DNA from 2 places in the Phyllobacterium sp. YR620 genome. Region 1 is predicted to be linked to the other one. Evidence: predicted binding sites of a transcription regulator. Region 1 holds the regulator's gene; the other holds the start of a gene.
The links. Region 1 encodes HrcA, which represses chaperone genes, less so after heat shock. Its sites were predicted from a motif close to GTTAGCACTCNCNNNNNGNGAGTGCTAAC; they were not measured.

Region 1 (11,837 bases):
GGGAAAATATCCGGAAAAAGCGTCGCGACGACACTGAACGCGTAGGCCGCGCCAACGCCGATGGCAATGAGCGTCCACATGTTAGGGCTTCGATTGACGAATGAGGCAAAGGCGCGCTCGAAAAAGGGGATAGCCGCCCAGACGACAACCGGCGTTGCCAGCGCAAACTCGATCCATATGGCGAGGCGTTCGCCAAGCCAGTCGCGGAACGGGAGACCGAGCATCGGCCCCATGGTGATGACGAGCAGCGGCACCGAACAGAAGGCGCTGATCCAGAAGCGGCGGGTGAAATCGACGAGCTCCGGATTGGGGCCTTCGTCGCCGGTCGGTATGCCCATAGGTTCGAGGGCCATGCCGCAGATCGGGCAGGCGCCGGGACCGTCCCGAACGACCTCGGGATGCATCGGGCACGTATATTGCGTTCCGGCTGGCATAGGCTTCGGCAGGGGCCGGTCGCCGAGATAATCCTCCGGGGCTTTCTCGAACTTCGCCATGCAGCCCGCCGAACAGAAGTAGTATTTCTCGCCGTCGTGTCGCAGGAAATGCTTGGCGCTGGCCCGATCGACCTTCATGCCGCATACCGGATCCGTCGCCTCGATATAGGCTTCCGGATCCTTGACGAACTTCGCCTGGCAGCCGGCCGAACAGAAATGGAAAACACGCTCGCCATGTTCGGTAGTTGGCTTGCCCGCGTCAGGATCCACCACCATGCCGCATACCGGATCGCGAACGACCTCGGTTGCTACGGATTGATGCCCGCCGCAGCAATTATGGCCGTGGTGCTGGTGGTTCGCGTGTTCGTGCTTCATGGTCCTGCTTTCCGTCTTTAACTAAGTAATGCAGGAAAGGTAATCTTTCCAGTGACTGGAAGGTCAAGGGCCATGTTGCGATAAGGTGCAACGCAAAAGCCCGGCACGCGGCCGGGCTTTCTGGGAGAAGACGGTTCTCAGCCTGCCTGGCTGTGCGGCGCATCCTGTGCGAGCTGCCCTGCCTCCCAGCCGAGAATGGCGCGCTTGCGGGTGAGGCCCCAATGATATCCGGTCAAGGCTCCCGACTTTCCGACAGCCCGGTGGCAGGGAACAACGAAGGAGACAGGGTTGGCGCCGATCGCCGCACCGACGGCGCGCGAGGCGTTGGGCGAGCCGATGTCAGCGGCGATATCAGAGTAGGCGACGCATTTGCCCATCGGAATCTTGAGCAGCGCTTCCCAGACTCGCAGCTGAAAATCGGTGCCGATCGTCACGACTTTCAATGGCCGGTCGGCGCGCCATTCCGCCGGATTGAAAATCCGCCCGGCATAGGGGGCTGTGGCGGCCAGATCCTCGACATAGGTGGCGTTTGGCCAGCGCGAGGACATGTCGGCGAGCGCTTCTCGCTCCTTGCCGGCGTCGGCAAAGGCGAGGCCGGCAAGACCGCGATCCGTCACCATGATGAGCGCCAGTCCGAACGGCGATATGAGAAAGCCATATCGGATCGTCAAACCTGCGCCGCGGCTCTTATAGTCTCCCGGCGACATGCCTTCATGGGTAACGAAGAGATCGTGCAGCCGGCCAGGGCCGGAAAGTCCGGTCTCATAGGCGGTTTCGAGCAGCGGCATGCCTTCGTCAAGCAGCCGACGCGCATGATCGATCGTTACCGCCTGCAGGAAACCCTTCGGTGAGAGCCCGGCCCAGCGCGTAAAGAGCTTCTGCAGCGCAGTCGGCGAAAGTCCGGTGTCGCGCGCCAGAGTTTCAAGCGAAGGCTGGTCGCGATAATCCTTGCTGATGCGTTCGATGATGTGGCTGACAATGGCATAGTCGTCGCCGGTCGGAGTGATGTCTTTTTGAAGTATAGCGTGCGGTTTCATGAGCGTTTACCTCTTGTGCTGAGGATATATGACCACGCACCCGCTGTCGCCGCCACCCGATTCTTGACGGCCGAACCGGTCGGAAAGATTAGCGTCCCTTCGCCGTCGCAAGCGCTGTCTGAAAGGCCGAGGCAAAGCTTTCGCGGTCGTCGGGATTGAGGAACGAGCCGATGATGACGGCCTTGCCCTGTCCCTCGACGCGCATCGAGGTAATGCCGATCTCGGCATGACGGGCAATGCTGAACCGCGTCCAGTAAGGGTTGAATTCGTGCTGCCTTGCCCGTCCCGAAGGCGCGACCTGACGGATATGCAGGGCAACGCGCGAAATGCTGACTTCTTCGTGTGCTTTCGCTGCAGCGTAGTTCATGCGAAACGCCACGTAGACGATGACGACGTCCAGCCCGAAAAAGCCGAATACCGGCCAGGCGCCGATCGACAGAAAGAAAAGGCCGGTCATAAAACTGCTGACCCCAAGCGTTCCCATAAGAACAAGAAATCCGAAACGGCCAAGCGATCGATGTGGCACAAGAAGCGCACGGAAGATTTCTTCTTCGTTCATCGCGGCCGGGTCAATCGGGTTTGTTGTTTGGCTCATGGGGCTCAAGTATAGAGGGGTCATGGAAAATCCCAAGCCGAAAATCGATCAGAACGCTGTGACCGCCAGGCCCGCCAAGGTAGGGCGGCGTGTTCCGGGTACGCGCTACACGGCGGCGGAGATCCACGAGATATTTCGCCGGTTTTCGATCCAGCGGCCGGAGCCAAAGGGGGAACTCGAACACGTCAATCCGTTCACCCTGCTTGTCGCCGTGGCGCTTTCGGCGCAGGCAACCGATGTCGGCGTCAACAAGGCGACGCGCGTGCTCTTCAAGGTCGCCGACACGCCGGAAAAGATGGTAGCCCTAGGGGTAGAGAGGCTTGGCGAATATATCCGAACGATCGGGCTGTGGCGCAACAAGGCCAAGAACGTCATCGCGCTGTCGCAAGCACTGGTCGAAAAATACGGCAGCGTCGTTCCCGATGATCGTGACGAACTGGTCAAGCTGCCGGGGGTTGGCCGTAAGACTGCCAATGTCGTCCTCAGCATGGCGTTCGGCCAGGCTACGATGGCGGTGGACACGCACATCTTCCGCATCGGCAACCGCCTTGGCCTTGCGCCCGGCAAGACCCCGGACGAGGTGGAGGCGAAGCTGATGAAAATCATTCCGTCGGAATATCTCTATCATGCGCATCACTGGTTGATCCTGCACGGCCGATATGTGTGCAAGGCGCGTAGGCCGGAATGTTCGGCCTGTGTCATCGCCGATATCTGCAAGGCAGCGGAAAAGACCTCGGAAATCCCGGCGCCGCTGGTGCCGCTGCCGCCGCAGGCTATCTGACGGCTACAGGCCGTGCCGCACTGGCGACGGCTTTGTGGAGGTGCACCATGAGCGCTGCGGCAAAGAGCGGCGTCAGGAGGTTGAGCAATGGCACAGCCATAAATGCGGCGATGAGCAGGCCCGCGAGGAAGACCGTACCGGCATTCTGCGCCCGCAAGGCCTTTGCTTCGGCTTCGGATCGAAAACGCATCGCGGCGAACTCGAAGAACTCGCGGCCCAGCAGATAGCCATTGACGATGAAGAATGCGATCAGGTTGACGCCGGGAATGAGCAACATCAGCAGGGCGGCAATATTGCCGAGAATGACGACGCCAAAGAAGCGGATCGAAAGGACCATCGAGCGCATGGCAGGCAGCGGCTTTCCGGCCGGGTCGCCAGGGTAGTCTTCCTTTTCGACGACCTCCGCAACATCGTCAAGAAAAAGCCCGGCTACGATGGCGGTAACTGGAGCAATCAGCAACGCCAGTCCCAATGCGAGCCCGATGCTGGCAAAGAGGCCGGCGATGAAGCCGATCCAGCCCGTCCAGGATGGCAAATCCGGCATCATTCCTTGGAAAAAAGGGAGCGCGAGCCATTCGAAGATTTCGCGCAGCCCAAACCATGCGCCGACGAGCAGCAGCAATGTCAGCCCCAGCGATTTCCACAGGACGGCGCGAAATTCCGGACGGAAGAGGTGACTGGCGGCGGCGCGGGCGCTTTCGACGATCATCGGGCATTTTGCTCCATGGCGTAGGCACCCGACATAAGCGCAACTGACCCTTCGGACAAGGTGTTCGCCCAAGTGGGGGGTGGTCAATTCTGTCGCGACGGGGTAGAGCAGGCAAAACAACGCCAACAGGTCTGCGATCTATCCCGGAGTTTCCATGTCCACTTATGACGTGCTTTGCATAGGCAACGCCATTGTCGATATCATTGCCCGCACCGATGACGATTTCATCATCAAGAACGGCATTATCAAAAATGCAATGAACCTGATCGATGCCGATCGGGCCGAGTTCCTCTACGAGCGAATGGGTCCCGCGATCGAGGCGTCCGGCGGCAGCGCCGGCAATACCGCGGCGGGCGTTGCCAGCCTCGGCGGACGCGCCGCCTATTTCGGCAAGGTAGCGGATGATCAGCTTGGACACGTTTTTACCCATGATATCCGTTCGCAAGGCGTCGCCTTCGACACGCGTGTGCTGGCTTCACCGCCACCCACCGCGCGCTCGATGATTTTCGTGACGCCCGATGGCGAGCGCTCGATGAACACCTATCTCGGCGCCTGCATTGAACTCGGGCCGGAGGATGTCGAGAGTTCCAAGGTTTCCCAGGCCAAGGTCACCTATTTCGAGGGCTATCTCTGGGATCCGCCGCGCGCCAAGGAAGCCATCCGCCTGTCGGCAAAGATCGCTCATGAGCACAAGCGGGAAGTCTCGATGACCCTCTCGGATCCGTTCTGCGTCGATCGCTACCGCGAGGAGTTTCTTGATCTGATGCGCTCCGGCACGGTCGACATCGTTTTTGCCAATGAGGCGGAAATGAAATCGCTGTACCAGACGGACAACTTTGAGGAAGGGCTCGAGTTGATCCGCAGGGATTGCAAGCTCGCTGCCGTCACCCGTTCGGAAAAAGGTTCTGTGGTCGTTACCGGCGACGAGACCGTTGCGGTTCCAGCCATCGAGATCGAGGAACTGGTCGATACCACAGGCGCGGGCGATCTTTATGCTGCGGGTTTCCTTTTCGGCTACACCAACGGCCGCTCGCTGACCGATTGCGCCCGCCTCGGCTCGCTGACGGCCGGGCTTGTCATCCAGCAGATCGGTCCGCGCCCGCAGATCAATCTGAAGGCCGCGGCGGAGCGGGCGGGGCTGCTCTGATCAAGCCTTCCCGCTCAAGCTCGTCCGCACTGCGGCCGGGCTTGTGATAGGTCGGCAGATACCAGCCGAAATAGAGCGCGCCGCCTCGGACCGTGAAGGCGGCAAGCGCCGCGACGAGCGCGGAAATCTCCGTCCCGACGTCAAACCGGTGCAGCACGATATAGACAAGTGAGCCGGCGAGCGCCGCCGTGACATAAATTTCGCGGCGCATCACCACTGATGGCTCCCCCGAAATGATATCACGCAGGATGCCGCCGAATGTCGCCGTCATGATGCCGGTCACCACCGCAATGGTCGAGTCGAAGCCGAGTGCAAGGCTCTTCGCCGCGCCCATGACACTGTAGGCAGCAAGCCCGACCGCATCGAGCCAAAGGAGAACGCGATAGCGTGATTCTAGCAGGTTGGCGGTGAAATAGACAAGGATTGCCGCTGCGGCGCAGACGAGGAGGCTCATCGGATCCTTCACCCAGAAGACGGGAACGCCGAGGATGAGGTCGCGCAACGTCCCGCCGCCGATTCCGGTGACCGCGGCGAGAAAGATGAAGGCCATGATGTCGAGCTGGCGCCGCGAGGCCGCCAGAGCTCCCGTCGCGGCGAAAAGGAAAATTCCGGCATAGTTGAACAGCTGAATCATGGTCACCGGCAGTTTCCCCTCGCCGTTATTTTGTCCCACGATAGAGCATGACCGGAAAATGAAAAGAGCCGCATTCCGGTCAGGGAAATGCGGCTCCTTGGAACGTCGTTACGACCGATCAGGCGTCTTTTTCAGCCTGCGGATTGATCGGGCCGGGTTCCGGCTGAGCTTCGCCGGCGGCCTGCTTGGGTCCGCCCCGCGACACGCCGACAAGCGCCGGCCGCAGCACGCGGTCGCCGATGACAAAGCCAGCCTGCGCAACCTGCACCACCGTATTATGCGGAACATCCGCATTCGGAATTTCGAACATCGCCTGGTGGAAGTTCGGATCGAACTTCTGACCCTGCGGCTCGATTTTCTTGACGCCGTGGCGTTCCATAGCGGTGAGCATGGAGCGTTCCGTCATCTCGACGCCCTCGACGAGACCCTTAAGGCCGGCATCGCCGCCTGCAAGTGCATCGGCGGGAACCGCTTCGATGGCGCGCTTCAGATTGTCGGATACCGCAAGCATGTCGCGGGCGAAGTTGGCAACCGAATAGCTGCGCGCGTCATGGACGTCGCGCGCGGTCCGCTTGCGCAGGTTTTCCATATCTGCGGCAAGGCGCAGCAACTGGTCCTTCAGATCGTTGTTTTCGGCGCGCAGCGCGTCGAGTTCGGCGGTCGTTGCCTGCTCCTGGTCTTCCTCGGCAAGCGCATATTCCTCGGCCTTGCGCGATTTAAGAAAATCATCGGCAGCGCGCTTCAGCGCATCGCGATCGCGCGGATTCTTCAGGTCGCGCTGATCGAGATCCGGGGTGTCGTGAAGTTTCTTGTCTTCAGCCATCTATCCTGTCCGTTCATTTTTCGAAGTTGCGCTGGATATCGACGTTCGGCTCTTGAAAATCAAGTCTTATCGCAAAAGGCGGGATACGAGCTGGGCGGTATAGTCGACCATCGGCACGATCCGGGCATAGTTGAGCCGGGTCGGGCCGATGACGCCGAGGGCGCCGATGATGCGCTGCTCCGAGTCCCGATAGGGCGCGATCACCAGCGACGAACCCGACAGCGAGAACAGCTTGTTTTCTGACCCGATGAAGATGCGCACGCCGGGTCCCGCCTCGGCGAGGTCGAGAAGCTGCAGCGTTCCTTCCTTGGTTTCGAGATCGTCAAAGAGGTGGCGCAGCCTGTCGAGATCGGCCTCGGCGTTGATCGAATCGAGAAGATTGCCGCGCCCGCGCACGATCAGGCGCGGCGGCTGCCCGCTGCCTGCGCCGCCCCAGACCGCCAGCCCCTGTTGCACCAGATGTTGCGACAAGGCATCGAGTGCCTGCTGGGTCTCGTCCTTGAGCCGGCCGATTTCCTGGCGCGCCTCGCTGATCGTGCGGCCCTGGATATGCGCATTGAGAAAGTTCGAAGCTTCGATGAGCTGTGAGGGCGTCACGCCAACGGGCAAATCGATAACGCGATTTTCGATATCCCCGCTCTGGCTGACAAGAACGGCCAGGGCCTTGGTCGGCTCGAGGCGCACGAACTCGATGTGTTTCAGCGCGCCTTCCGCCTTGGTCGCAAGCACAAGACCGGCGCCGCGCGACATGCCGGAGAGGATTTGGCTCGCCTGCGTCAGCACAGTTTCAGTCGACTGGTCTTCGCTTGAGGCACGAACCTGCGCCTCGATCGAGTTGCGCTCAGCGGCGGAAAGATCGCCGACTTCCATGAAGGCGTCGACGAAGAAGCGCAGCCCGAGCTGCGTCGGGAGGCGTCCGGCCGAAATATGCGGTGCATAGACCAGTCCGAGATGCTCGAGATCGCTCATGACGTTGCGGATCGTCGCCGGCGACAGCGACACGGGGAGAATCCGCGAAAGGTTGCGCGAGCCGACCGGTTCGCCGTCGCCAAGATAGCTCTCGACGATGCGCCGGAAAATGTCGCGCGACCGCTGGTCAAGCGACTGATATGCCTCCGGTACCACGGCCCGTTTCATCTTGCCTCGTATGTCTGCTTGTTACAGCCCTGATATAAGCATTGTCCGGGCAATCATCAAAGCCTTTGCTTCGATCTGCCATCACGGCTAAAAGGCCGGACCACAGATTTTCAAAGAGGTCTTTCCAATGCGTCCTTCCAAGCGAGCCCCCGACGAGATGCGCGCCATCTCCTTCGAACGCGGCGTTTCCAAGCATGCCGAGGGCTCGTGCCTTGTCAAATTCGGCGACACCCACGTTTTGTGCACAGCGAGCCTTGAGGAAAAGGTGCCAGGCTGGATGCGCAACACCGGCAAGGGTTGGGTAACGGCCGAATACGGCATGTTGCCGCGCTCGACCGGCGATCGCATGCGCCGCGAGGCATCCTCGGGCAAACAGGGCGGCCGCACGCTGGAAATCCAGCGGCTGATCGCCCGCTCGCTGCGTGCGGTCGTAGACCTTCAGGCGCTTGGCGAAGTGCAGATCACGGTGGACTGCGACGTTATCCAGGCCGATGGCGGCACGCGCACGGCTGCCATCACTGGCGGTTGGGTCGCTCTGCACGAGTGCCTGCGCTGGATGGAAGCACGCCAGATGATCAAGGTCGAAAAAGTACTGAAGGACCACGTTGCGGCGATCTCATGCGGAATTTCCAACGGCACGCCGGTGATCGACCTCGATTATCAGGAGGATTCGACGGCACAGACGGACGCGAACTTTGTCATGACTGGCAAGGGTGGTATCGTCGAGGTGCAGGGAACCGCCGAAGGCGAGCCCTTTTCTGAGGAAGAACTGCTTGCCCTTATGAGCCTTGCCCGCAGCGGCATCGGGCGGCTGGTCAACCTGCAGCAGATGGCTGTGAGCTAAAAGCCCGAGACCATGCGACCATCCGGTATCCTTGAAACGGCGCTTTATGTTACGGACCTTGCGGCCGCCAAGGACTTCTATGCCGGCATTCTCGGGCTCGAGATCATATTGGAGACGCCGAAGCGGTCCATCTTTTTTCGCTGCGGCGCCGGTGTCCTCATCCTGTTCGATCCCGTGCTTATCAACGAGCGCCCGCCCGGCAGCCTGCCTATCCCCTCGCATGGGGCAACAGGCCCGGGCCACGTCTGTTTCAAGGCGACACGGGATGAAATCGCCGGATGGAAATCCCATCTTGAGGCAAATGGCATCGAGATCGAAAGCGAGTTCGATTGGCCTAACGGCGCGCGCTCGCTCTACTTCCGTGATCCCGCCGGAAACTCGATCGAATTCGCAGAACCGAAATTATGGAATTTGGAATGAGAAAACTCGAAAAGGGCAAACTGCTCGTCGCAAGTCACAATCAGGGCAAGATCAATGAGATGATCGACCTTCTGGGACCATTCGGCTTTGAAGTGGTTTCCGCTGGCGATCTCGGCCTGCCGGAGCCGGATGAGACCGGAACCACGTTCGAGCAAAATGCCTATATCAAGGCCTATGCAGCGGCGAAGGCGACCGGCCTCGTTGCGCTCTCCGATGATTCCGGCCTTTGCGTCGACGCGCTCGGCGGCGATCCCGGCGTTTACACGGCGAACTGGGCGGAACTTCCCGATGGAAAGCGCGATTTCAGCCACGGCATGGAAAAGGTGGAAAAGGCCTTGCAGGATAAGGCCGCGACAAGCCCCGACCAACGCAGCGGGCGTTTCGTATCCGTCATCTGCCTCGCCTGGCCGGACGGCGAAGCCAATTACTATCGCGGCGAGGTCGAGGGCGAGATCGTCTGGCCGCCGCGCGGCAGCGCTGGCTTCGGTTACGATCCCGTATTCAAGCCGGAAGGCTATGAGGCGACCTTCGGCGAGATGACAGCTGAACAGAAGCATGGCTGGAAGCCGGGTGACGAAAAGGCGCTGTCGCACCGCGCCCGTGCCTTCCAGCATTTCGCCAGGGATTGTCTGGACGCAGGATGACCCGCAACGATCCGATCACACGCCGGAGTTTTGCAGTTTGGCTCCCACCCTTTCCCCGTCTGGGAAGGGTCATTGCTGTTCAACGGGGTAGGGGACGGGTCTGATGGCGTCCTTGCCAGTGATTCCCGCCGCCCCGGACCTGCGGTCCGACCTTCTCCAAGAGTTCGAGGGTAAGGGAGGGCGCACGAAATCGCACCCCGACAAGGGCGAGAGCGGGTTTGGGGTCTATGTGCACTGGCCATTCTGCATGGCAAAGTGTCCCTACTGCGATTTCAATTCGCATGTGCGGCATCAGCCGGTGGACCAGAAGCGCTTCGCCGCTGCGTTTGCCCGCGAGCTCGCGACAATGCGCCAGCGCACCGGCGAGCGCACAGTGTCCAGCATATTTCTCGGCGGGGGGACTCCCTCGCTGATGCACCCCGATACGGTCGGCTCGGTTCTGGATGCGATCGCGCAGAACTGGCACGTGCCCGCGGGCATCGAGATCACCCTCGAAGCAAACCCCACCAGCGTGGAGGCTGATCGGTTTCGCGGCTATCGCGCCGCAGGCGTTAACCGCGTTTCGCTTGGCGTGCAGGCACTAAATGATGCCGATCTGCGCCGCCTCGGCCGCATGCATAGTGTCGATGAGGCACTTGCGGCGATCGGCCTTGCACGGGAAATCTTCCCGCGGCTGTCCTTCGACCTCATCTATGCGCGGCCGGACCAGAGCGTCGAGGCATGGCGTGAAGAACTTGTGCGTGCCATCTCCTTTGCCGCCGATCACCTCTCGCTTTACCAATTGACCATCGAAGAAGGCACGCCCTTCTACAATCTCTGGCAGGCAGGAAAGCTCGTTACGCCGGACGGCGATCATGCGGCCGCGCTCTATGCCGAAACGCAGGATGTGACTGCAAAGCACGGCCTGCCGGCCTACGAGATTTCCAATCATGCCATTCCGGGCGCCGAGTCGCAGCACAATCTCGTCTACTGGCGCTACGGCGAATATGTCGGTGTGGGACCCGGCGCTCATGGGCGCTTTGTCGAGGACAATATACGCGCCGTGACGATCACCGAGCGCCATCCTGAAACCTGGGTCGAAAAGGTCGAGGCAGCGGGACACGGCATTATCGAGGAAGAGCGCCTTGATCGCGAGCAGGAAGGCGACGAATTCCTGCTCATGGGTCTGCGGCTTGTCGAGGGGATCGACCTTGCGCGCTACGAACGCCTTACTGGCCACAGCGTCAAGGAGAAGCGGGTAATTTCCCTCGCCGAGCAGGGGCTTATCGAGTATGTCGGCAATAGCCGCATACGCACGACCCCGCAGGGCGCGATCGTTCTCAATGCGGTCATCGCCGATCTCGCGGCTTGAGGGGAAAAACAGGTGTCCAAAGCTGAAACCGGCGACCGGCATTATCAGATCGGCAGCGCCAGCTTCCGGGCTCGTCCGCTCGAGCCGGCGCTCTACATCGTGGCGACGCCCATCGGCAATCTAGGCGATATGACGATCCGCGGCGTCGAAACCCTTGCCGCCGCCGACATCATTGCCTGCGAGGATACTCGGGTGAGCCGCGTCCTGCTGGAGCGCTATGGCATTTCACGCCGCCCTTTCGCCTATCACGAGCACAATGCCGAAATCGCCGGCCCTAAACTGATCGAGGCGCTGCTTGCCGGAAAGAGCGTTGCACTCGTCTCCGATGCGGGAACGCCACTCGTCGCCGATCCCGGCGGCAGGCTGGTGCCGGAGGCCAAGGCGGCCGGAATCAGGGTGGTGCCCATACCCGGCGCCTCATCCGTCCTTGCCGCGCTGACGGCGTCGGGCCTCTTCAAGGACTCATTTTACTTTGCCGGCTTTTTGTCGTCGAAACAGGGACAGCGCCGTGCCCGGCTGGCGGAACTCAAGGCGCTCGATGCGGCACTGGTTTTCTTCGAATCGCCCAACCGCGCTGCCGCGACGCTTGCGGATATGGCCGATATATTCGGCGCGGAACGCCCGGCTTCCCTCTGCCGCGAGTTGACCAAGACCTATGAGACCATCGTGACCCTACCGCTGAAGCAGCTGGCCGAGACGTTCGCGGACGAGGATCGCATCCGCGGCGAGGTGGTTCTCGTCGTCGGTTCTCCCGTCGAGGATGCGAATATTCCCCGCTCCGACGAAGATGTCGACGCGTTGCTGCGCGCGCTTGTCCTCGAAATGTCGCCGGCAAAGGCGGCCGGAGAGGCGGCGCGCATGACCGGGCGGCCCAAGGGCGAACTCTATCAACGGTTGCTGGCAATG
Region 2 (11,837 bases), on a different contig from region 1:
AACGAATCCATCCCAGCGCATTCAGCCGGGCGCTACCGCGAGTTCTCGCCGACGGCCGAGTTGCGGCCGCATTTCCTCTGCGCGTGGAACCACGAGGGTATCGGCGAATTGGCGGCGCCCGTGGCGGTCTTTCCCGATGGTTGTGTCGACATATTGTGGTCGGAAGGCAAACTGACGATTGCGGGTCCCGACACGGCCCCACATATCGTCGATGGTTCCCTGGCCAATATCGTCGGCATCCGCTTTGCTCCAGGCGCTGCGAGCAAATGGCTTGGCATTCCAATGTCCGAACTCGTCAATCAGCGTGTCGACGTGTCCGAGCTTTGGGGTGCGCGCGCAGAGGCTCTCGCCGAAAGACTTGTCGCGGCAAAGACCATCGGAGACGCGACGGCACGGCTCCAGGCTGCCTTGTCGGACATCGCTCCATCGATTGCATCGCCCGATAGGGCCATGGTTGCCGCCTTCGACACGCTCAAGCGCTCGAAGGATATTGTGGCGATTGCCGAATTGGCGACAATGCTCAACGTGAGCGAGCGCACCTTGCGCCGGCAGTTCCTGCACAATTTCGGATATGGGCCAAAGACGCTGGAGCGCATCCTGCGTTTCCAGAAATTCCTGAAGCTCGGCCGACGCGATCCGGGAAGCGGCATTGGTGCTCTGGCGTTCGACGCGAACTATGCCGACCAGGCGCATTTGAGCCGCGAGGCAAAATCCCTGTCAGGTCTTTCGCCCTCGGCACTCCTGCAGCATCTCGCGGCATAAGTGGCCGTTTTGTTCAAGACAGAAAGTCGTTAGGCGCATAAGCTTGCCGTACGCGATGTGGGAGGACAACCATGGCTACACATGAAGCAAGGACCCTTCAGATTTCAATCGGACGCAATTGGCAGGATGTTTATGACTACGTCAGCGTTGCGGAAAATCTGCCGCAATGGGCCTCCGGCCTGACATCGGCCTTGCAGAAATCCGGTGATGAATGGCTGGCCGATGGGCCGGCGGGCAAACTTCGATTGCGCTTTGCGCCGAAGAACGAAGTCGGGGTTCTCGATCATTGGGTGGTTATGGAGACCGGGGACGAGGTCTATATCCCCATGCGGGTGGTGCCCAATGGCGACGAGAGCGAACTCATATTTACGCTTTTTCGCGTGCCGGGCATGGATGACGAAAAATTCAACGCAGATGCGGCCTGGGTCAAGCGTGATCTTCAGGCGCTGAAGGACCTGCTCGAAGCGCAACTTATAGGATGAGGACGATGGCAAGTTCAGGCAAAGACAAATGTATCGACTATGTCGAATTCAATGTCAGCGATATTGGCGCGGCGCGCAGCTTCTATGGCGACGCGTTCGGATGGACATTCACGGACTATGGTCCGAGCTATTGCGAGTTTTCCGACGGGAATCTCAAGGGCGGCTTTACCACCGAAGGCAAGCCGCGCCCCGGCGGCGCGCTGATCATTCTTTTCGCCGATGATCTTCAAGGCACGCTCAAACAGGTCGAACAGGCTGGTGGCAAGATCACCAAGCCGGTATTTACCTTTCCCGGAGGCCGGCGCTTTCACTTCGCCGACCCCGACGGATACGAGCTTGCCGTCTGGTCGGATAAATAGCCGACAGTTCAGCGCGCCAGCGTCAGCATGTACGCCTCATATTTTTGCAGGAAGGCGTGCAGTAGCTGCGGATATTCCGGCGTTACCGCCTCGCGGACGCTTGGACGCGTTGCGAGGGCTTCGCGCCATGCCCGCACCTTCGGGTAGTCGGTGAAAATGCCGAGTTCTACAATCTCGTCGAATGTATCGAAGTAGCGGAAAATCGGGGCGTAAACCGCATCGACGAGGCTGAAGCCAGCGCCCGCAAAGAAGGGACCGTCGCCAAGAACCTCTTCGACGCGACCGAACTTTTCAGTGATCGCCTTGCGCTTCTCTTCGAAAACCGCACCATCCTTCGTTGTCTCCAGCGCCCAGAGGTCGGAAAGGATCGATGAACCAAATTCCATCCAGCCGCGATGGCGTGCCCGCGTCAGCGCGTCGTCGGGATGAAGTTTCGGCCCCGGCTGCGATTCGTCGATATATTCAGCAATGACAGAACTCTCGAAGAGAATCGCCTCGCCGCCATCCGCCTGGGGGACGCGCAGAAGCGGCACCTTGCCGAGCGGCGAAATTTTCAGGAACCAATCTGGTTTCGCTGCGAGGTCGATATAGATCTTTTCAAAGGGCACGCCCTTTTCAGCGAGCGCGATTGCAGCACGCTGGACATACGGGCACAGCAGATGGCTGATCAGAACGAGTGACGGCATGACGATGATCCTCCGGATTTGCCGGCTGGGCGATCGCGTTTCGACCGCCCAGCCCAGCGATCAGGCCGCGCGAGCGGTCTTCAAGGCATTGGCCCACCAGACGAGCTGGTCGAGCTGGCTGGTGGCTGCTTCATTGAGATGCGGGTAGTCGCCGAGCTTCTTCTCGCCCTTGACGGCACTCAGATACTCGGAATAGGCGATGTGAACGCCGGTCTTTACCGAAGCCGATCCCATTTCGACGAAGATGAGGCGCAGATGCTCGATGGCGCGCGCGCCGCCCACGCCACCATAACCGACAAAGGCGACCGGCTTCTGGATGAAATCGCCAAGGTCGATGGCGTTCTTAAGGACAGCCGTCGGGCCGTGGTTGTATTCGGCGACCGTGAAAACATAGCCATCGAATTCGCGCAGCTTCTTCTTCCAGCGTTCGGCGGTCTCGTTCTGGGCGTCGCTGGTGCGTTCTTCGCCGAAGAAATTCATGGGATAGTCAAGCAGATCGATAATTTGGACCTCGACATCTCCGCGCTGTGCAGCGACGTCGGCAATCCATTTGGCGGGAAATTCGGCGAAACGGCCGATACGGGTGCTGCCGACAATAACGGCGATCTTGGCTTTTGACATAAAAATTCCTTCGTCTTGGGGGGATGGTAACTAATAGTGCCCGGCGCTATATAAGTGACTGTTCGAAACCCCCGCAAGGAGGCACTTTTGTGAAACCAGATCACTTTCAGGTAACCTCGGCATGCACTGCGGTTAATCACATTCTGGCGCGCGTCGGCGATAAATGGACGGTTCTCGTCGTCAATTATCTCGGCAATAAATCGATGCGCTTCAATGAGTTGAAGCGGACCATCAATGGTATCTCGCAAAAGATGCTGACGAGCACGCTGCGCGGACTCGAGCGCGATGGTTTCGTGACCCGTACGGTTTACCCGACGATCCCGCCACGCGTCGACTACGAACTTACCGATCTCGGCCGCGACCTTCTGGTGCCTGTCCGCGCGCTTGGCGACTGGGCGATCCGCAACGAACAGCGGGTCGCCGAAGCACGCGCGCGATTCGACGCCGTTCATGCAGGTTCGGAGCAAAAGCAGATCTTCTCCCAGGCGGCTGAGTGAAGAAAAGTTCAACGCGCATTAGGTGGCACTGCTCCGATAGAAGGATTCTCTCGGCGTTTTGAAACTTGGGTAGAAAGCGGTCTTATGAGGGCGGCGGATGAACGAGCCGCGCGAGCGGAAATTGAAGAACACGCAAATCAAAACAAAAAAGGCGGGTCGACACCCGCCTTTTTCGTATGTCACTGGATGAGGACTTCTTAGAAGTCCATGCCGCCCATGCCGCCCATGCCGCCGCCCGGCATTGCCGGAGCAGCCGAGTCTTTCTTCGGCGCTTCAGCAATCATGGCTTCGGTGGTGACGAGAAGGCCGGCAACCGAAGCTGCGTCCTGGAGAGCGGTGCGAACGACCTTGACCGGATCGACGATACCGAGCGTGATCAGATCGCCATACTCGCCATTGGCCGCGTTGTAGCCGTAAGTGTCCTTCTTGTTCTCAAGGATCTTGCCGACAACGATCGAAGCTTCATCGCCTGCGTTCGTTGCGATCTGGCGGGCAGGAGCCTGCAGAGCGCGGCGAACGATGTTGATGCCAGCGTCCTGATCGGCATTGGCGCCCTTGATCGTAAGAGCAGCCGAAGCGCGAAGCAGGGCGACGCCGCCGCCAGGAACGATGCCTTCTTCAACAGCCGCACGGGTTGCATTGAGAGCGTCGTCGACGCGGTCCTTCTTTTCCTTCACTTCGACTTCCGTCGCACCGCCGACGCGGATGACGGCAACGCCGCCAGCGAGCTTGGCAAGGCGTTCCTGCAGCTTCTCGCGGTCATAGTCGGAAGTGGTCTCTTCGATCTGCTGCTTGATCTGGCCGACGCGAGCGTTGATTTCGCCCTTCTTGCCATTGCCGTCGACGATCGTGGTGTTTTCCTTGGTGATCGACACCTTCTTAGCGCGGCCGAGCATGTCGAGCGTAACGCTTTCGAGCTTGATGCCGAGGTCTTCGGAAATAACCTGACCACCGGTGAGGATGGCGATGTCTTCGAGCATGGCCTTGCGGCGATCGCCGAAGCCAGGAGCCTTGACAGCAGCAATCTTCAGTCCACCGCGCAGCTTGTTGACGACGAGCGTTGCAAGGGCTTCGCCTTCGACGTCTTCGGAGATGATGACGAGGGGCTTCGAGGTCTGGACGACGGCTTCGAGAACCGGCAGGAGAGCCTGGAGGTTCGAGAGCTTCTTCTCGTGGAGAAGGATGTATGCGTCTTCGAGGTCAGCAACCATCTTTTCCGGGTTGGTGACGAAGTACGGCGAAAGGTAACCGCGGTCGAACTGCATGCCTTCGACGACTTCGAGTTCGGTCTCGGCGGTCTTGGCTTCCTCGACGGTGATGACACCTTCGTTGCCGACCTTCTGCATCGCCTTGGCGATCATTTCACCGATTTCGGATTCGCCATTGGCAGAGATCGTGCCAACCTGGGCAACTTCTTCCGAGGTCTTGATCTTCTTGGCCTTCTTGACGAGGTCCTTGACGACTTCGGCAACAGCAAGGTCGATGCCGCGCTTCAGATCCATCGGGTTCATGCCGGCTGCAACGGCCTTACCGCCTTCCTGAACGATGGCCTGGGCGAGAACGGTAGCGGTCGTGGTGCCGTCGCCGGCGATGTCGTTCGTCTTCGAAGCGACTTCACGGACCATCTGCGCGCCCATGTTTTCGAACTTGTCTTCGAGTTCGATTTCCTTGGCAACGGTGACGCCGTCCTTGGTGATGCGCGGTGCGCCGAAGGACTTGTCGATGACAACGTTACGACCCTTCGGGCCGAGCGTTACCTTTACTGCATCGGCAAGGATGTTGACGCCGCGCAGCATGCGCTCGCGCGCATCACGGCTGAATTTTACTTCTTTGGCTGCCATTTTATCTCTCCTGGGATTAAACCCGGTTTGATCTAAATTCGTTGATTGCGGGATGCGCGGCGATTAGCCGAGGATGCCCAGAATGTCGGATTCCTTCATGATCAGCAGGTCTTCGCCGCCGATCTTGACTTCCGTACCCGACCACTTGCCGAACAGGATCAGATCGCCTGCCTTGACATCGAGCGGTACGAGCTTGCCGGCTTCGTCACGAGCGCCGGTGCCTACGGCGATGACTTCGCCTTCCTGCGGCTTTTCCTTGGCAGTATCCGGAATGATGATGCCGCCAGCGGTCTTTGCTTCGGATTCGACGCGGCGTACGACGACGCGGTCATGAAGCGGGCGGAACTTGGTCTTGGCCATGGTTAGAACCCTTGATGTTGGTGTCAAAACGATGACGCGAATGGCAGCGCCATTCGCGGTATTAGCACTCGCTTGGGGTGAGTGCTAACTGCGGCCGGAGATAGTGGGATCGGTAAGAAGAGTCAAGGGAAAGCATCATTTAAAATGGCCTGGAGAGGCGATGCTTGGATGCCGGGGCCCATCTACAAACCGCTTTATGGCATATTCATGTGAAATGCGAATGACGAAACGGCAGAATTCACACAATGCTGCAAATCAGGCGGAAACACGCGCCCCAACCGCATCAATCCTCGGCGCTTTCTTCGCCCACGTGATGCGTCATGTCGACAAGCATGTCGCTGACGTGCTTGTCGGCCAGTTCGTAGAAGATCTGTTTTGCCTGCCGGTTGCCGCGCACGAGCCGGGCGCCGCGCAAGAGCCGCAGATGATGGCTGACAAGCGATTGCGACAGGTCGAGGCTCGCGGCGATATCTCCAACTGAGCGCGGCGCTTCGAGGCAGAACAGGAGGATCCGCAGCCGCGTCGGATCGCCAAGGAGACGAAAGGTTTCGGCGAGAACTGTAAGCTCAGGGGGGAGAGGAGGGGTTGAGGTCAATGTTTGTGCCCCTCATGCCCGTGCTCGTGCGCGGCATGATCATGTGCGCTGTGATCATGATCCGCCTCGTCGTGTGCATGGCCGGAATGGTCGTGCTCGTGCCCTTGCTGGAGATCATCGCCAAGGCAGCAATCGTCCGTCGCTCTATCCTCCGGCCAGTCGATGGCAATTGTTGCGTGCGATATCTCGAACTTCTTCATGAGTTCGGCTTCGACCTGTTTGACCAGAAGCCGCGGATTGGTATCCGGAGCGGGGCGCACATGCAGCGTTGCCAGCGGCTTGCCCGAGGTGATCATCCAGACGTGGACATGGCGGACGGCGGCAAGTCCCGGAACCGTCTGCTTTAGATACTGCTCGATGGCTTCAGGTGCGGCATTGTCTGGCGCGCCTTCGAGCAGGATATGCAACGAGTTGCGCAGGAGCGCCCAGGCGCTGCGCAGGATCAAAATGGACACGAAGACAGAGAGTATCGGGTCGATTGGCGTCCATCCGGTATAGTAGATCACGATCGCGGCAACGATCGTGCCGACGGAACCCAGCAGATCGCCCAGTACGTGCAGCACCGCTCCCTTGATGTTGACCTGCTCGGTATCGCCGCCGCGTGTCAGGATCCAGAAAACCAGCATGTTTATTAAAAGGCCGACTGTGGCGACGATAAACATGGGACCGGCCAGGACTTCGCCGGGATTGCGGAAGCGCTCAATGGCCTCGTACGTTATCCAGATGAGAATGGCGAACAGCGTGAAGGCGTTGATAAGCCCGGCAATGACCTCGAAGCGCATATAGCCGAAAGTGCGTTTTTCATCAGCGGCGCGCCGGCCGAAACGGAAGGCGAAGTAGGCCAGTGACAGCGCCACCACATCGGTGAACATATGGCCGGCATCGGCAATCAGTGCCAGCGAGCCCGCCATGAGGCCGCCCACGATCTCGACGATCATGAATGAAAAAGTTATTGCAAGTGCAATGAGCATTTTCGTCTCGTTGCCCGCAGTGACTTTAGGCGTGTGGTCGTGGCCGGCATGGGGGTCTGACATTGTGAAGCCTCTAGCAAACATATCAATATGTGTTCATGTGTTTGATAGACGAAGGCAAAGGTCGTGTCAATCGCAGATAGTGCCCGTCCGAAACCCCGAACGGCACAACGTGAGCTTTTTCAAACATAACCGGCGTGACAGGTCAGGCACGATCCGCTAATCGAGACAGTCTCAAGACTCTCGTCGCATAGTATTTTGCCTGAAGGGACCGGCATGACCGACATGATACATTTGCAGCGCCTCGACGCATTGATGGATCGCTACGACGTGCTGCTGTGTGATGTCTGGGGCGTCCTGCACAATGGCGTCGATTCCTTCGCACCCGCCTCGGCGGCCTTGCAACGGGCCCGGCAGGCCGGCCTGACGGTGGTTCTCATCACCAATGCGCCGCGTCCCTTTGCCGGCGTTGCCGAGCAGATTCATGCGCTTGGCGTGCCAGAATCGGCCTATGACCGGATCGTCACATCGGGCGACGTAACCCGCGAATTGATCCGCAACGCGCCCCGCCTTGTGTTTCATCTCGGGCCGGAGCGCGACGAAACCCTCTATGACGGCCTTGATGTGGAACTGGTGGAGGAGCGCGAAGCCGATGTAGTCGTCTGCACGGGTTTCTTCGATGACGATACGGAAACGCCGGAAGACTATGCCGACATGCTGGTGCGCTTCCGCTCACGCAACCTGCCATTTATCTGCGCCAATCCGGATATCGTCGTCGAGCGCGGCGATCGCCTCATCTGGTGCGCCGGGGCGCTTGCCCGCGATTACGGGCAGCTTGGCGGCCGCACGCTCATCGCAGGAAAGCCACATCGCCCGATCTACGAGGCGGCGATTGCCGCGGCGGAAGACGTGCGCGGCACCCCTGTCGAACTTTCGCGGGTTCTTGCCATCGGCGACGGCATGCTGACGGACATAAAGGGTGCCGATCTTTTCGGCATCGATGTTCTCTATATCTCCGGCGGTATTCATGCCGGGGATTATGCGATGGGTGGTGTCCACGACCTTGAGAAGCTTCTCGCGTTCCTCGCAAAGCACGGAAGCAATCCCGTTGCGACGATGCCCGCCCTGGCGTGAGACAAAGATATGCCGATCCTGCGTCTGAACGATCCGTCCCATTTGCCCGATGAACTGAAGGGCGCCATTGTCGCCATCGGCAATTTCGACGGCGTGCACCGTGGGCACCAGGCCGTTCTGGGCCGGGCGCTGGAGACCGCACGCGCCGAGGGCAAGCCATCGCTGGTATTGACCTTCGAGCCGCACCCGCGCAGCGTTTTCGTGCCGGACCAGCCGGTGGACCGGTTGACACCCGCCGCCGAGAAGGCATCGATCCTCGAAGCGCTGGGATTCGATGCGGTGGTCGAATGCAATTTTACCCGCGAATTCTCGCAATTGACGGCGGATGTCTTTGTGGACCGCATTCTCGTTGATGGCCTTGGCGCAACCCGTATCGTCGCCGGCTTCGATTTTCATTTCGGCAAGGGCCGTCAGGGTGGCCCGGCGTTCCTGATGGCAGCGGGCGAAGAACGTGGCTTCCACGTCACGCTCGTCGATGCCTTCCGTGACGAGGGGGGCCATGCGATCTCGTCAAGCCGCATTCGCGATCTGTTTGGCGCAGGTGAAGTGGTCGAGGCGGCCGGGCTCCTTGGCTACCGGCACCGCATTCGCGCCACGGTCGTCGGCGGCAAGCAGCTGGGGCGCACGATCGGCTTTCCGACCGCCAACATGGTGCTTCCGCCCGAGACCCATTTGAAGCACGGAATTTATGCGGTGCGCTTCCGCCGGGCCGACGGTACGCTTCTTGACGGCGTCGCCAGCTTTGGCCGCAGGCCGACCGTCGATACGGATGGCGAGCCGCTGCTTGAAACATATGTGTTCGATTTCAGCGACGATCTTTACGGCGAAACCTGCGCCGTCTCTTTCTTCGGCTATCTGCGCGGCGAGGAAAAATTTGACGGTCTCGAGCCGATGATGCAGCAGATCCGGCGCGACGAAGAGGAAGCGCGTGCGCTGCTTCAAGGTGTCAAGCCGTTGTCGCCGCTGGACCAGAAGATTAATTTCGACTGAGGAAGATGGGCGCTTTACCCATGATCTGACAATAAGGGAGCGATGGAATGAGACTGATTGGAATGCTGGATTCGCCCTATGTGCGACGGGTAGCAATTTCACTGAAAATGCTGAACCTGCCATTTTCCCATGAGTCCCTGTCGGTTTTCCGGGCCTTCGAGGCCTTTTCGAAGATCAATCCGGTCGTGAAAGCACCGACGCTCGTGACGAATGAAGGCGTCGTCCTGATGGATTCGTGCCTGATCCTCGAATATGCCGAGCGCATTGCAGAACCCGCGCTGGGGCTGACACCGGCGGAAATTACGCATTTTACGCGCTCGCAGCGGATCATCGGCCTCGCGCTCGCCGCCTGCGAAAAGAGCGTCCAGATCGTCTATGAGCACGATCTGCGGCCTTCGGAAAAGCGGCATCAGCCTTGGCTTGATCGCGTGCATGGCCAGCTTGCCGATGCGTATCGTTTGCTGGAAGCCGAAGTGCAGCAGGCGGACCCATGGATCTTCGCAGATCGGCCGCTCCAGGCGGATATTACGAGCGCCGTTGCCTATCGGTTTACCCGTGAGATGCTGCCGGACGTGATCGCGGCCGGCGAATATCCGGCACTTGCCGCCCTCTCGGAGAAATCCGAGGCGTCGGAGGCATTTCTTGCTTTTCCATTCAGTTGACGCCAGTGTGGTAAATTGTTTACCACGTTGCTCAATGCAATTTTATCTATCACTCGATTAGTTTTGACGCGTACGCTTGCCACCCCCCAGACAGGCCCCGGAGTTATTTCATGTCTATTCGCCTTGTTAGCGCTCTCGCGAGCGCCATAATCCTTTCCGTTGCAGCACCAGCTTTTGCCGATGAATATTATTCCGACAACCAGACCCAGAGCTCGCGCGGCGACCATTGGTGGTCCGGCGATTGGTACATCACGCTCGGTGCCAAGGGTTTCGTCGCTCCGGATTATGAAGGTGCGAAAAATTACAAGCTCCGGGCCGCACCGGTCATTTCGATAGGCCGTCCCGGCAGTTCGCTCAAGTTTTCTTCGCTCAACGACAACCCGTCGCTTGGCTTTATCGACACGGGTGTGTTCCGGGCCGGCATTACCGGCAAGCTCATTACCGGTCGCGATTCCAGCGACTATGATGAACTCAAGGGTCTCAACGATGTCGACTGGGGCGTCGAACTCGGCGGTTTCGCCGAATTCTATCCGACCGAGAACGTTCGTGGCCGCGTTGAGGTCCGCCGCGGCATCGGCGCGCATGACGGTGTCGTCGCCGATTTCGCCATCGACGCCTTCAAGAACCTGACCGACACGGTACGCGTTTCAGCAGGTCCCCGTGCAACGGTGGCGACCAAGGATTATTTCAGGGAATATTACGGCGTAAACGCCAGCGAATCCGCTGCATCCGGCCTTCGTCAGTATTCGCCGGGCGGCGGCCTGAATTCGCTCGGCTTCGGCGGCCAGATCACCTGGCAGACGACCGACAAGATCACCACCAGCGCCTATGCCGAATATAACCGCTTGATGGGCCCGGCGGCCGATTCCAGCATCGTCAAGCAGCGCGGCTCGGAAAATCAGGCGACCTTCGGCCTGCAGGCAACCTATCGCTTCGACTTCAAGCTCTAACATTGCACGAGGCATCCGCGAAGATAATCGCGCATGCCTCTTTATTCTGCGGGCGGTGATTGCTAAAAGCGCGGTCATGAAAAGCGATCGCCGGTCCTGCGCAAGGTCCATACCTGTTCAGACGATACGAATTACTGGCCCGGCCTTCCCGCGGACCTGAAGCGTGAGCTTCGTGGTGCGGAAGGTCCGGGATAGCGCCGTTGCGCTTCAATGTTTTTCATGAAATCCCTGCCTGCGGCGATCACGCGCGGGCCTTGTACAAGCTGGAAAAATGACCGACACCGCCACGACACTCGATTATTCGAAGACACTTTATCTGCCGCAAACGGATTTCCCGATGCGCGCGGGCCTGCCCGCCAAGGAACCGGAATTCGTCAAGCGCTGGCAGGATCTCGATCTTTACCGGAAGCTGCGCGAAGACGCGAAGGATCGCCCGCGCTATGTCCTGCACGATGGCCCGCCCTACGCCAACGGCAATATCCATATCGGCCACGCGCTCAACAAGATCCTCAAGGATGTCATCACCCGCTCGTTCCAGATGCGCGGTTTCGATTCCAATTACGTTCCAGGATGGGACTGCCACGGCCTGCCGATCGAATGGAAGATCGAGGAACAATATCGCGCCAAGGGCAAGAACAAGGACGATGTGCCGATCAACGAATTCCGCCAGGAATGCCGCGAGTTCGCAACGCACTGGATCAAGGTGCAGTCCGGCGAATTCAAGCGGCTCGGCATCGAAGGCGATTTCGACAATCCCTATACGACGATGGCCTTCCATGCGGAAAGCCGCATCGCCGGCGAGTTGTTGAAGTTCGCCATGTCGGGCCAGCTCTACCGTGGTTCCAAGCCGGTCATGTGGTCGGTGGTCGAGCGCACCGCGCTCGCCGAGGCCGAGGTCGAATACCAGGATATCGAGAGCGATATGAT

Region 2: the regulator HrcA is predicted to act here: its motif matches at 5,669-5,697, upstream of groES (co-chaperone GroES).

What each region holds. Positions count from the first base shown of each region.
Region 1 covers NZ_FNJP01000002.1:293,923-305,759, reverse strand. Annotated here, with positions in the region: gene BLR72_RS08265 (heavy metal translocating P-type ATPase) at 1-809, opposite strand, end outside; gene BLR72_RS08260 (methylated-DNA--[protein]-cysteine S-methyltransferase) at 947-1,846, opposite strand; gene BLR72_RS08255 (DUF2244 domain-containing protein) at 1,935-2,441, opposite strand; gene nth (endonuclease III) at 2,440-3,222, shown strand; gene BLR72_RS08245 (sulfate transporter family protein) at 3,215-3,931, opposite strand; gene BLR72_RS08240 (adenosine kinase) at 4,086-5,078, shown strand; gene BLR72_RS08235 (trimeric intracellular cation channel family protein) at 5,038-5,718, opposite strand; gene grpE (nucleotide exchange factor GrpE) at 5,831-6,535, opposite strand; gene hrcA (heat-inducible transcriptional repressor HrcA) at 6,602-7,672, opposite strand; gene rph (ribonuclease PH) at 7,800-8,516, shown strand; gene BLR72_RS08215 (VOC family protein) at 8,529-8,936, shown strand; gene rdgB (RdgB/HAM1 family non-canonical purine NTP pyrophosphatase) at 8,933-9,580, shown strand; gene hemW (radical SAM family heme chaperone HemW) at 9,684-10,931, shown strand; gene rsmI (16S rRNA (cytidine(1402)-2'-O)-methyltransferase) at 10,944-11,837, shown strand, end outside.
Region 2 covers NZ_FNJP01000004.1:36,769-48,605, forward strand. Annotated here, with positions in the region: gene BLR72_RS14335 (AraC family transcriptional regulator) at 1-762, shown strand, start outside; gene BLR72_RS14340 (SRPBCC family protein) at 834-1,244, shown strand; gene BLR72_RS14345 (VOC family protein) at 1,250-1,603, shown strand; gene BLR72_RS14350 (glutathione S-transferase family protein) at 1,612-2,289, opposite strand; gene BLR72_RS14355 (NADPH-dependent FMN reductase) at 2,350-2,910, opposite strand; gene BLR72_RS14360 (winged helix-turn-helix transcriptional regulator) at 3,000-3,407, shown strand; gene groL (chaperonin GroEL) at 3,605-5,248, opposite strand; gene groES (co-chaperone GroES) at 5,312-5,608, opposite strand; gene BLR72_RS14375 (ArsR/SmtB family transcription factor) at 5,892-6,203, opposite strand; gene BLR72_RS14380 (cation diffusion facilitator family transporter) at 6,200-7,237, opposite strand; gene BLR72_RS14385 (TIGR01459 family HAD-type hydrolase) at 7,460-8,308, shown strand; gene BLR72_RS14390 (bifunctional riboflavin kinase/FAD synthetase) at 8,318-9,298, shown strand; gene BLR72_RS14395 (glutathione S-transferase) at 9,346-9,960, shown strand; gene BLR72_RS14400 (MipA/OmpV family protein) at 10,071-10,910, shown strand; gene ileS (isoleucine--tRNA ligase) at 11,182-11,837, shown strand, end outside.